4 regions of the Exiguobacterium sp. s192 genome follow, and region 4 is predicted to be linked to each of the others. Evidence: riboswitches for the same ligand, from Rfam matches in the RefSeq annotation. Region 4 holds a riboswitch; each other region holds the start of a gene.
What was found. A riboswitch is a leader RNA that binds a small molecule or an ion and turns the genes downstream of it on or off. The one in region 4 is predicted to bind S-adenosylmethionine.
Positions count from the first base shown of each region.

Region 1: it holds a riboswitch for S-adenosylmethionine, as region 4 does, so the genes downstream of both, KNP87_RS16685 (2,3-diketo-5-methylthiopentyl-1-phosphate enolase) here and KNP87_RS13020 (methionine ABC transporter ATP-binding protein) in region 4, are expected to answer to the same signal.
Region 2: it holds a riboswitch for S-adenosylmethionine, as region 4 does, so the genes downstream of both, KNP87_RS11005 (methionine ABC transporter ATP-binding protein) here and KNP87_RS13020 (methionine ABC transporter ATP-binding protein) in region 4, are expected to answer to the same signal.
Region 3: it holds a riboswitch for S-adenosylmethionine, as region 4 does, so the genes downstream of both, KNP87_RS13685 (methionine ABC transporter ATP-binding protein) here and KNP87_RS13020 (methionine ABC transporter ATP-binding protein) in region 4, are expected to answer to the same signal.

Region 1 covers NZ_JACSMS010000019.1:15,881-19,140, reverse strand. The annotation lists gene KNP87_RS16690 (2-hydroxy-3-keto-5-methylthiopentenyl-1-phosphate phosphatase) at 1-227, opposite strand, end outside; gene KNP87_RS16685 (2,3-diketo-5-methylthiopentyl-1-phosphate enolase) at 224-1,414, opposite strand; SAM riboswitch class I at 1,495-1,596, opposite strand; SAM riboswitch class I at 1,804-1,906, shown strand; gene mtnK (S-methyl-5-thioribose kinase) at 1,985-3,154, shown strand; gene mtnA (S-methyl-5-thioribose-1-phosphate isomerase) at 3,151-3,260, shown strand, end outside.
Region 2 covers NZ_JACSMS010000006.1:34,445-37,704, forward strand. The annotation lists gene KNP87_RS11000 (alpha/beta hydrolase) at 1-565, opposite strand, end outside; SAM riboswitch class I at 628-730, opposite strand; SAM riboswitch class I at 980-1,083, shown strand; gene KNP87_RS11005 (methionine ABC transporter ATP-binding protein) at 1,170-2,201, shown strand; gene KNP87_RS11010 (methionine ABC transporter permease) at 2,191-2,841, shown strand; gene KNP87_RS11015 (MetQ/NlpA family ABC transporter substrate-binding protein) at 2,875-3,260, shown strand, end outside.
Region 3 covers NZ_JACSMS010000010.1:10,312-13,571, reverse strand. The annotation lists gene KNP87_RS13690 (methionine ABC transporter permease) at 1-190, opposite strand, end outside; gene KNP87_RS13685 (methionine ABC transporter ATP-binding protein) at 187-1,209, opposite strand; SAM riboswitch class I at 1,291-1,396, opposite strand; gene KNP87_RS13680 (bifunctional cystathionine gamma-lyase/homocysteine desulfhydrase) at 1,456-2,622, opposite strand; gene KNP87_RS13675 (PLP-dependent cysteine synthase family protein) at 2,615-3,260, opposite strand, start outside.
Region 4 covers NZ_JACSMS010000008.1:94,794-98,053, reverse strand. The annotation lists gene KNP87_RS13030 (MetQ/NlpA family ABC transporter substrate-binding protein) at 1-206, opposite strand, end outside; gene KNP87_RS13025 (methionine ABC transporter permease) at 242-907, opposite strand; gene KNP87_RS13020 (methionine ABC transporter ATP-binding protein) at 897-1,910, opposite strand; SAM riboswitch class I at 1,994-2,097, opposite strand; gene KNP87_RS13015 (aminotransferase class I/II-fold pyridoxal phosphate-dependent enzyme) at 2,160-3,260, opposite strand, start outside.

The DNA.
Region 1 (3,260 bases), on a different contig from region 4:
CGGATGACCGCCCGTTTCGTCAAGAAATCAATGTAGTCCTGTTTTTGACTGGACGGAAGCAGCTGAAACATCTGTCCGACGCCGGACTGGATCGAGAGCGACCGGTCGAGCACACCTCGTTTTAACGGTTCAAATTTTTCCGGCGACGCGAACTCCTGCATCAAGGCGATGATATTATCGTGCTCCGTTACCGTGCCGTCAAAGTCACATAAAATCCGGATCGTCATTTCGTAATCCCCCAAGCATCGAGGGCGACACGTAATTCCTCGTGCCGGTGGGCGGCACTTGTCAGTGATTCACCGGCCAGTGCTGCGTCAAGTGCCTGGCGGAAAGCGATGACTCCGGCCGCAGCACCTTGCGGATGACCGTGGACACCGCCACCGGCATTGATGACGGAATCGACGCCGAAATCACGAACAAGCTGGGCGACGAGACCCGGGTGGATTCCGGCGGACGGGACCGGGAGAATCGTTTTGGTCTCACCGATTCGGGTCGCTTCGACGGCAATCCCGCGGGCCAAGTCTTTGGCGAGGGCGACATTTCCATACGGCGACGGGAACAGTGTCAAGTCGGCACCGGCAATCCGCGGCAACGTTCCGAGCAGGACCGGGGCGGCAATTCCGTACTCGGGACTGGCAATCAAGGCACCGCTCAACGCCGGATGATTAAAGATCGGGACCGGGATTTCCGGATCGGCTGCCAGTTCCCGCAAGACATCAAGCCCGTATGTAAACGTGTTGAGCAGGAGGGCTGTCGCTCCGGCTTCGACCAGTCGTTTCGCCTGTTCTTTCAAGCGGAAGACCGGACCACTCAACGTAATCGCATAAAGGGCCCGTTTACCTGTCCGTTCATAGTGCGCATCGAGGACTTCCCGTCCGATCCGCGCCCGGTCGAGTGCCGGTGTCAACGGATTGTCGTATAAGATTTCGTCATCCTTGACGAGATCAATCCCGCCGGCAAGCTGGGCTTCGAGTTGTTCCCGTAAAAAAACGAGGTCCCGTCCGATGACGCCTTTGAAGATGCTCATCAACAGGGGGCGGTCATGGACTTGGATCAATTGGCGGACGCCCTCGATGCCGAATTTAGCACCGGGGAAATCCGGTGTGAACGAAGCGGGAAGCTGGAGATCCGTCAGTTTGATTTGACCGTCGAGCGACAGCTTGCCGAAGACAGTCGTCAAAATCGCCGAAAAGTCCCGTGAGACGTTGTGTTCCGGATAACGGATTGTGACATACCCTTTTCCGTCGTGTTCTTCCGTATGGACGACTTGTCCTTTGAAGGATTCAAGCTGTTGTTGTTCCAAATGATTCAAATCGGTCCATGAGCCGACCGTCAGACCGAGGGCGATTTGCTCTGCCCGTTTTGGTAACTGATCGGTCACGCCGAGTTGGTAAGTTGCGGTAATGTACGCCATGATCGTCGTCTCTCCCTTGTTAAAAAATACAAAAATGGTCCCTCGTCAATGACAAGAGACCATGAAAAATTGCGCGTGGACTCTTATCTGTCAGCGTGTTAGCTGCAAGAATTAGCACCGTGCCAAGTGGTCGGTTGCTGCGACATCGTAGGGCTCGTCCCTCCGTCTGCTCTTGATAAGAATTGGATGAAATTGTGAAATCTAATTGCAATTTTCACATGAGATGACGGACTTGTCAAACTAAATTTTGAAAATTTATTTTTTTGAAAATACTTCTTCTATAGATGTCTCCGTTTTGAGCGGATTTCACTAAAATTTGGAATTGACAGAGGGTGGTCGGCGCACGTAGTATTCAAATCAACATCAAACCACACGACAACTACATATGACTCTTATCGTGAGTTGGCAGAGGGAATTGGCCCGAAGACGCCGCAGCAACCGACCATCCGGCACGGTGCTACATCCAACAGACATTCGTCTGAGAGATAAGAGGACGGAGTATTCTACTGCGCCTCTTTTCTTTGACGAAAAGGGGCGTTTTTTCGTGTGATCATCAAGGGGGAAATCAGAATGGGATATCAAGCATTTACAGTACAGGACGCCATCGAACGGGTCCGGACACTCGGTCTGATCGGCAACGAACCGGTGACGGCAGAAGAAATCGGTGACGGCAATTTAAATCTGGTCTTTCGGATTCATGCGGGGGACCAGCACCTGATTTTAAAACAAGCGTTACCGTATGCGAAGGTCGTCGGTGAAAGCTGGCCGCTGTCGCTCGAACGGGCATGGATCGAACAGTCCGCGTTAAAAGAATTCGCGAAAGTCGCGATTCCGTTTGTTCCGCGTGTGTATCATGCGAGCAAAGAAGAAGCCTTCACGGTGATGGAAGACTTGTCTCATCTGACAATCGTCCGGGCTGGATTGCTTGCGGGAGAGAAGTATCCGTTGCTCGCGGAACACATCGGTTCGTATTTGGCCCGGACACTGTTTTATACGTCGGATTTTGCCCTCGGACCGGTCGAGAAAAAACAGATCGCCCGTCAGTACTACAATCCGGATCTGTGCGACATCACGGAGAAACTGATTTTCACGGACCCGTTTTATGACGCGGAAACAAATGCGATTGAAGCAGGACTGGAAGCGGAAGTCGACCGGATCTGGAACGACGCGGAGCTGAAACGGGAAGTCGCGAAGCTCGAAACACTGTTCATCACGAAAGGTGATGCCTTGCTGCACGGCGACTTACATACAGGCAGCATCTTCGCCTCGGCGGAAGAAACCAAGGTCATCGATCCGGAGTTCGCGTTTTACGGTCCGTTTGGGTTTGATGTCGGTCAGTTCATCGCCCATCTGTTTTTTGCCGCTTATCCGGACTATGACCGGTTGCGCGAGGAACGGATCAAGGACATCGATACGTTTTGGCTGACGTTTGCGTCCACGTTCAAGGCGTTGTGGGAGCGGGAAGCGGTGGAGCCGTTCCGTTCAGCGGACGGTCTCGTCGAGGATGTCCTCAGTACGATTTTACAAGATGCGCTTGGATTTGCCGGATGCGAGTTGATTCGCCGGACGATCGGACTGGCACCGGTCGCGGACTTGGAACAGATTACCGATCCGACCGTTCGTCTCGAACGAAAACGTCATGCGTTACGCCTCGGTGCTGCGTTGATCAAACGCCGGACGGAATGCAAGACGTTTACGGATCTGCGGAACTTTGATGTAACGGAGGAACTCAGCCGATGAGTCAATTCGTTCAGAGCATCATCTATGAAAACGGGACAGTGACGATCTTGGACCAAACCCGTCTCCCGGAAGAAGAACGGTATGAAGTCATTCACGATTTGGCGCA
Region 2 (3,260 bases), on a different contig from region 4:
ATAAAATAAGCGTCGGAATTTGAATGGCGGGAAGGGTTGGGATGGTGTCGCGAATCAAGCGTAAAAGTTCGGACGCAGCGACCGCCGGCACGACATCATAGATGATTTCAAAAGCGGTTTGCTTGATATCGGGTGGGCTTTCCGGCAGATAAACCGGACAATCCGTAAACGATAACGCTTCGTAAGCGGGGACGGATAAAGCAGCATTGATTGTGATGATACCTGCGACCGGCAGACCTTCGGCAGCGAGTGCCAGTGCGAGCGTCGCACCCATCGATTGACCGACGATGAAGATCGATTCACACTGGCGGGACAGTTGAGCAAAGCCCTCGCGGACACTCTGTTTCCAATCTTCGGCCGTCGCCGTTTCGAAGTCACGTACATCTGTCCCGTGACCATGCAGACGGGGGGCATAGACTGAAAAACCGTGTTCTGCGAAGCGTTCTCCTACAGCCCGAACACTTTGCGGCGTCGCATTAAAGCCGTGACACAGCAAAATGCCGATTGATCCACGTTCCAAGAAAAAGGCTTCGGCGCCCGGTAAAACAGGATAACTCATACTCATCATCTCATCCTCCATTTCAAAATAAAAACCCGTTTGGCTTTGGACGGCAAACGAGTTTCTCGTGTGTATCATCCAAAGCGGTTGCTTTGCTGGTCGGAGCACCTTGCCAATCGCAGGTTGCCGTGGAGTCCTAGAGCCAGGTCTCTCGTCCACTCTTGATATAACATATAGGAATTGTCGGATTAATCATTGAGAAGATGATAGCACTGACAGAAAAGGATTGTCAAATGCTCCTTGACCGGCGACCGGAACTCTTCTATGATGAAGCCCAACCCGGGAAATCAATCGATATGGGTCATATGGTTTATTTTTGAAAATATGGTTGACCTTTAAAAGATCTTTCTGTAATGTAAAAATTAGTTTTACGACATAAGTTCGAACAGCAACAACACACATATGAATTTCATACCGCAACACTTATCCAGAGAGGTGGAGGGACTGGCCCTACGAAACCTCGGCAACAGACTCATTATGAGCACTGTGCCAATTCCATCAGACGATTGTCTGAGAGATGAGTCGAGTGGATTCTGCCTCTGTGCGGATCCAGGTCTCTTCTTGTTTCTTAAGAAGAGGCCTTTTTGTTTTTTAAAAGGGGGAAAAAGTGGTGATTACATTCAAAAATGTAAAAAAAATCTACCAGACCAACGAACAATCGATCGCTGCATTGGACGGTGTCGATCTCGAAATCCGAAAAGGTGAAATCTTTGGCGTGATCGGGTTCAGCGGGGCTGGAAAAAGTTCTTTATTACGGTGTGTCAATCTTCTTGAACGTCCGACATCCGGCAGCGTGACGGTCGACGGGCAAGAACTGACGACCCTTTCGGCAAAACAACTGCGGGAAGCGAAACAAAACATCGGGATGATCTTCCAACATTTCAACTTGCTTGATTCGAATACGGTCTTCGCGAATGTCGCAAAACCACTCGTCTTAAAAGGGATCAAAAAGGAGGAAGTCCACCGGCGTGTCACCGAGCTGCTGGCGTTCGTCGACTTAGCGGATAAAGCCGATCATTATCCGGATCAGTTATCGGGAGGGCAGAAACAACGTGTCGGAATAGCGCGGGCACTGGCAACCCAGCCGTCGGTTCTGTTGTGTGACGAAGCGACATCGGCGCTTGACCCGCAAACGACACAGCATATCCTGCGGTTACTGAAACAGATCAACGCGGAATATGGGATCACGATTTTACTGATTACACACGAGATGGGCGTCATCCGTGAGATTTGTGACCGGGTCGCAGTCATCGAGGCAGGCAAGTTGATTGAATCAGGTACCGTGTTCGACGTCTTCTCGAATCCCCAGACGGCGACAGCGAAAAACTTTGTCCGTTCCGTCATGCAAGATGAGATTCCGGCGTCAGTGCAACGGTTGATCAAACAACGGGATGCCGGACATCATGTCTATAAAATCAATTTCCTTGGGGCACACACCGGGCAACCGCTCTTGTCGCAAGTCGCCAAACGGTTTGATGTCGATGTCAACATCCTGCACGGCAGCATCACGGAACTGCAAAATATCCCGTTCGGCAGTCTGCTCGTCGAATTGATCGGTGAAACGGCGGAAATTGCGCGAGCCCTGCAATACATTGATCAGTCGGATGTCAAGGTCGAGGAGGTGCTGGCCGATGCTAGTTAACTACACGGACATCTGGACCGCTTTTCTGCAAACCTTGACGATGGTCGGATTGTCGCTACTCTTTTCGACGCTGATTGGTCTACCGCTCGGAATTCTGTTGGTCGTCACACGTAAGGGAGCGTTGCTCGAACAAGTACCGCTCTTCAACGTCTTAAGCAGCGTCGTCAATGTGTTTCGGTCGGTTCCGTTCATCATTCTGCTCGTCGCAATCATTCCGCTGACACGGTTGCTCGTCGGGTCGTCGATCGGAACGAAGGCAGCAATCGTCCCGCTGGTCTTTTATGCGGCACCGTACATTGCCCGATTGATTGAAAGTTCACTGCTCGAAGTCAGTACGGGCGTCTTGGAGGCGGCGGAAGCGATGGGCGCGACACCGTTGCAGACGATTTTCCGTTTCCTGTTGCCGGAAGCACTCAGCTCGCTTGTCCTGAACTTGACGATCGCGACGATTGGCTTGATCGGGGCGTCGGCAATGGCCGGGGCGATCGGTGGCGGAGGGCTCGGGGACTTGGCCATCACCTACGGCTACCAACGGTTTGATACGACCGTCATGATCATCACGGTCGGAATCCTCGTCATCCTGGTACAAGGCTTACAGACAACAGGTAACCTGCTGGCACGAAAAATTCGGAGGCACTAACAAAACATAGAGAAGATAAGGGAGAGATGAACGATGAAAAAAGGATTAGCGATTGGTGCAGCATTGACGACGGTATTATTTGCAGGGTGTGCGGCGTCCGGGGAGGACGACAAAAATACGGTCAAGCTCGGCGTCAGCGGCTCGGATACGCAAGTTTGGGAATACGTCGCGAAAAAAGCGGAAAAAGAGGGCATCACGATTGAACTCGTCAAGTTCTCCGATTACGTGCAACCGAACCTGGCACTCGCGGAAGGTGAAATCGATGCCAACTCGTTCCAGACGATTTCCTATTTCAATGCCTTTAAAAAAGAACATAACTTAAAACTGTCGCCGATTGCGACGACCGTCATCGCACCGATGGGAATCTATTCGGATAAAGTCAAGGATGTCAAAGATATCCCGGTCGGTGGAAAGATTGC
Region 3 (3,260 bases), on a different contig from region 4:
CCAAAAAGCTGAGGACAGAATACAATGCTCGGTTCTTGAATAACAATTCTTCGTTTGTCGCGTATAACAAGAGACCGATGACCAGTCCGAGGATAAACGTCGCAAGCCCTGCAACGGCCGTCATATAAACCGTACTGCCGGTCGCTTCCCAGACCATATCCCAATCCACATCTGCAAAAAATGTACTCATCGGTGATCCACCTCCACTTCAACGTCACTCGCTTGAAGTTTGGCGATGACCACTTGTGTTTCATGTTCGGCACCGATCAACTGAATGAACAGCGTCCCAAGGGCGCCATCTTGCGTCTGTCCGACGTTCCCGCCAATGATATTAAATAATAAGGTCGAATCTTTCATGACTTCGGCAAGAATCGGGCTTTCGGCCGTTGAACCGACAAACGTCAACTGAACGATTTTCCCGGTCGGATACCGTTCCCGTAATTTCGTAAACGTCAATTCGTTTTCTGATGAAGACGTCAGCTGTTTCACGAATTCTTTTGTCATCGCTTGTTTCGGATGACGGAATACTTCGGCGACCGGTCCTTGTTCGACGATTTTCCCGGCTTCCATGACGGCGACCCGGTTACAGATTTTCTGAATGACGTGCATCTCATGCGTGATCAAGACGATGGTCAGTTTCAGTTTTTTGTTGATGTCGACGAGCAACTCTAAAATCGAGTCTGTCGTTTTCGGATCAAGCGCGCTTGTCGCTTCGTCACATAGTAAGACGTCCGGGTTAGACGCCAGTGCCCGGGCAATCCCGACCCGTTGTTTTTGCCCACCCGACAGTTGGGACGGGTAAGCCCCTTCACGTCCGTCGAGTCCAACGAGTTGAATCAGCTCGGCGACCCGTTCTTTACGGCGTGCTTTCGGATAACCGCCGAGTTCGAGCGGGAACATGATGTTTTCTTCAACTGTCCGTGACCACAGCAGATTAAAGTGCTGGAAGACCATTGAGACGTTTTTACGAACACCGCGTAATTCTTTTGGACGTAACGTCGTCATTTCGACTCCGTCGATTTGAATCGAACCACTCGTCGGAGCTTCTAACATATTCAACAATCGGATCAAGGTGGACTTCCCTGCTCCCGAATAACCGATTATTCCAAAAATTTCACCGCGCTCGATTGTTAAGTCGACATTGACGACGGCTTCAACCGATCCGCGCTTCGAGCGATAAATCTTTCCTACATCCTGTAAGCGAATCAATACTGTCCCTCCTAAACGTAAAAAAAAGTGCGCACGTTTTAGAGCAAACGCGCGCACTTTTTCAGTACACAAAACCATTTGCTCTCATCTTGCAGACATTCGTCTGCTGGAATTAGCACCACTTCGGAATAAATTCCGCGGTTGCCGGGTTTCATCGGGCCAGTCCCTCCACCACTCTCGATAAGAGTATTCGGTATTTAGTTATTTTTAATATAATCTGAATATTAGCAGGGGTTATTTTGCTTGTCAAACAGTTTTTTCTGAAACCGGTTGAAGCAGGCTGAAAGCACGTGCTAAATCTTCTTTCAAGTCTTCTGCGTCCTCAAGTCCAACCGAAATCCGGACAAGACCATCCGTGATGCCGAGCTCAGCACGACGTTCTGCTGGAATCGAGGCATGTGTCATGCGTGCCGGAACAGAAATCAAGCTTTCAACAGCTCCAAGACTCTCAGCCAGCGTGAAGAAGTGTGTCGCTTCGACGAGTTTCTCCGCGTTTTCCGCTGATCCGACATCAAAGCTGATCATGCCGCCAAAACCAGTCGCCTGTTTTTGTTGTGTCGCGTGACCCGGATGTGTTGGAAGTCCTGGATAGAAGATGTTCGAGACGACATCTTGTTCCTGTAAGAACTGAACGAGATCGTGTGATGTTTCTTCGATTGCATCCATCCGGATACCAAGTGTCCGTAAACCACGGACGAGCAGGAAGCTGTCCTGCGGTCCAAGAATACCGCCTGTCGAGTTTTGAATGAAGTGAAGATCTTCACCGAGTGCATCGCTGTTGACGACGACGAGTCCGGCGACGACGTCTGAATGTCCGCCGATGTATTTTGTGGCACTGTGCAAGACGATGTCTGCGCCGAGTGCAAGTGGTTGTTGCAAGTATGGTGTCGCAAACGTGTTGTCGACGACGAGTTTCAGGTTGTTGCGTTTCGCGATCTCAGCGACAGCAGCGATATCCGTGACTTTCAACAAGGGGTTTGTCGGTGTTTCGACGTACAGCATCTTCGTATTGTCTTGAACTGCAGCTTCCGTCGCGGCAAGATCCGTCGTATCGACAAACGTCACTTGGATGTTGAACTTCGGCAAGACACGTTGCATCAAACGGAACGTTCCGCCGTAGACATCATCGGTCATGACGATATGGTCACCTGACTCCAGCAGGTTGAAGACAGCATGAATCGCAGCCATTCCTGATCCGAAGGCAAAGCCACGTGCGCCGCCTTCGAGGTCCGCGATCAATCGTTCGATGCTCGTCCGTGTCGGGTTGGCTGTCCGCGAGTATTCGTAGCCTTCTTTTAATTGACCGATTTTCTCTTGTTTGTACGTACTCGTTTGATAAATCGGAGGTGTAACGGCACCAGTTGCTCGATCGACGCCTGTTCCTCCATGAATCAATGCTGTCTTTTTACGCATGTGTCTCGTCCACCTTTTCAAAGATTTGTTGGCTCAAATACCGTTCGGCACTGTCGGCGAAGACGGTGACGATGGTACTGCCGGGAAAACGTTCTGCAATATCAAGTGCTGCCGCGAGTGCCGCGCCGGCTGAACTGCCGACGAGCAAACCTTCACGTGCCGCTAATTCATGAACTTTTGTAAACGCGTCGTGGTCTGAAATCGTATGAATCTCATCGACCAGATCGCGGGAAACAAGGCTCGGCCATTTAGCCGTCCCGATGCCTTCCGTCTTATGCGGTCCGGCTGGTCCTCCGTTGAGAACGGAGCCTTCCGGTTCGACGATCGCGCCTTTTGTTCCCAGCCGCTCTTTCAAGTAAGCAGCGGTTCCTGCAAACGTTCCGCCTGACCCGCATCCGGCGACGAACCAATCGATGTGATCGAGTTCCGCCATCAGCTCAGGACCAAGTGTCCGCTGATATGTGACCGGATTTTCTTCGTTTTCGAATTGAAGCGGGACATAGCTGTTCGGAATCGTTTGTCCCAGTTCTTTTGCTTTATCAATTGCGCCTTGCATATCGAGTTCAGTTGGTGTGTTGACGACAGTCGCGCCGAGTGCCCGCATCAACGTCTGTTTCTCCTGACTGAATTTTTCAGGA
Region 4 (3,260 bases):
TAATCGCTGAATTCAACGATTTCGACTTTGTAGCCTTTCTTTTCAAGACCAGGCTGAATCGCTTCTTTGACCATGTCACTGTAAGGACCGCTCGTCGCACCGATCTTAATCGACTTGGTTTCTTCTTTCGCACTGCTGTCGCCACAGCCGGCAAGAATCCCGGCTCCGAGTAATCCTGTTGCTAAAAAGGCATATCGTTTTTTCATAGTCATTCTCTCCCTTAGTGGTCTCTATTTTGGATTTAACGTTTATCAGCACGACGGGCGAGTTGATTGCCGAGTCCTTGAATACTTTGGACGATGACGACGAGTACGATGATTGTCACAATCATGACGACGTTATCATACCGGTAATAACCGAAGCGGATAGCGAGGTCACCGACACCACCGCCGCCGACGATGCCGGCCATGGCAGAAAAGCCGATCAGGCTGATTGTCGTCAACGTCACCGCTTGGATGATCCCGGGAAGGGCTTCTGGTAACAGAGCGCTGATGATGATACGAAACGGTGTTGCGCCGCACGCCTCAGCAGCTTCGATCAAGCCCGGTGGAATCTCACGGAGTGAGGTTTCGACGAGTCGGGCAAGGAACGGAATAGCGGCAACACTTAAGCTGACAGAAGCGGCCGTCGGACCGATCGTATTGTCGAGCAACAATTGTGTCAGTGGAATCAGCGCGACAAGCAAGATGATGAACGGTAACGAACGAACGATATTAACGAAAAAGTCCAAAATACTGCGAACGAAGACGTTTTGGAAAAACAATCCACGGTCGGTGATGAATAAAAGAATTCCCAGCGGAATCCCGACGACGAGGGCAAAACCAAGGGAAATCCCGACCATCAAGGCCGTTTCGCCTAAGGCTTTTGCCAACTCCGGTAACATCGTTTGAATCCGGTCAAGCCACATCCTGAATCACCTCAAGCGTATGGAGTTGCTCCTCAAGCCAAGTGAGGGCTCGGTTGACATGAAGTGTTGGACCGGTCAGGCTGACGATCAACACCCCGAAGGCGACGTTTTGAATATAATCGACCTTGCCGTGCAGGATGCTGACCGAGATATCAAATTGTTTGATTGCTTCTGACAGCGTACTCTCACCGGTCTTTTCTCCCGTGAATTGGAGGCGGATGATCTTTCCGGGTGTCGTCCGAAGTATCCGTTCCGGTAACTCGATTTGGAGTGCTGTATCGACGTAATGTTTTGTGACGTCATGGGTCGGTTGACTGAATATGTCGTAGGTGTTGGCGACTTCGACGACTTCACCGTGAGCCATGACCGCGACGCGGTGACAAATCTGTTTGACGACATCAATCTCGTGAGTGATCAGGATGATTGTCAGACCAAGCCGTTCATTCAAGTCCTTCAGCAATTCCAGAATTTGCAGGGTCGTGACCGGATCGAGCGCTGATGTTGCTTCGTCACATAACAGGACACTCGGATTATTCGCAAGGGCGCGGGCAATCCCGACCCGTTGTTTTTGTCCGCCGCTGAGTTGGCTCGGGAAATTCGTCTCAAATCCTTCAAGTCCGACCAGGGCGACGAGTTCTTTGATCCGGCTTGGGAAATCACTGCGTTTGACGCCGGCTGCTTTTAAGGCGAACGCGATGTTGTCGGAAACGTTCCGCGATTGAATTAATTGGAAATGTTGAAAGATCATTCCGATCTTCAGGCGCAACTCTCTTAGGCTGCCTTTGGATAAATCGGACAGTTTGATACCTGATACTTTGACCGTTCCTTGGGTCGGTGTTTCGAGTCCGTTGATCAAGCGCAGCAGTGTACTTTTTCCGGCACCGGATTCACCGATGATGCCAAAAATTTCTCCTTGCTGAATCGTTAAGTTGACGTCACGCAGGGCGAAAATCGGTGTTCGGTCACGTACAAACCGCTTGGTGATGCCTTTGAATTCAATCATCTGTTGTTTCCTCCCTATACAAAAAAATCGCCTTTTTCCAGTTAAGAGCAACCAGAAAAAAGCGACGAAGTGTAAGATTTCGTAACTTATCTCTCAGAATGAAACATTCTGTAGGATGTGGCACCGTTCCTTAAAGGTGGTTGCCGGACGTCGTTGGGCCTAATCCCTCGGTCGCTCGCGATAAGTAGATATGCTGTTGGGATTTACTTTAACGGAAATCATTCCCATCTGTCAAACGTTTTTTCAGAATTATTCCGCAACGGCTTGCTGAAACAGATTGAGCTGACCAATTCGTTCAGCGGCTTCGACCAATCGTTCGGCGTCGGCAATCAAGCTGATCCGGACGTAGCCTTCGCCATATTCACCGAAGAAATGTCCCGGTGTGACGGCGACATGCGCCTCGTCCAGCAAGTGGTCGGTAAAGCTTTGTGATGTAAAGCCGGACGGGACCGGCAACCAGACGAAGAACGAACCACCAGGGATCGGTCCGTCCCATCCGATGTCTTGTAATTTGCCGAACAAGGCATCGCGACGGGCTTCATACAGCGCACTCAGCTCACGGACACACGTCTGGTCGCTTGAGAGGGCGACGGTCGCTGCGTGCTGGATGGGTGTGAAGGCACTGACGTATAAGTGTTCCTGGTACGTTTCAATACTTGAGATGACGGATGGGTTCCCGATTGCAAAGGCGATGCGGAAGCCGGACATGTTGAAGCGTTTGGATAACGAAAAGAGTTCGATTCCGACGTCTTTCGCTCCTGCGGTCTGGAGGAAACTTCGGGTCGGACCATCAAAACTGATACCGCCGTATGCCAAGTCATGGACGACACAAATATCGTTCGCGTCAGCGAAAGCGACCGTCTGTTCAAAGGCTTCCGCCGTCGCCGTCGCGCCGGTCGGATTGCTCGGGTAGTTGAGGAACAGCATCCGCGCCCGTTCGACATCCGTCGTATCGAGTAACGTGTAGTCAGGTAAAAAAGCATTTTCCGCAAGGAGCGGTAATGTGATCGGGTAAGCACCTGCTAATGCCGCGCCGGACAGGTAGTCAGGGTAACCGGGATCGGGAACAATGACACCTTCACCCGGATTGACGATTGTTTGCGGCAAGGCGACGATACCGGCTTTACTGCCGAGCAAAATGGCGACCTCAGAAGCAGGATCAATCGTCACACCGAATTCGGACTGATAAAAATCGGCTACGGCCTGTTTGAGAAAATCATGTCCGCGAAACGGAGGATATTGCAGATTGGAGGCGTCATTGATGGCCTCTTTTAAGGCGTCCAAAATATGTACAGGCGTGGTTTGGTCCGGCGTTCCTTGACCAAGCGTGATGACATCGTGGCCGGCTGC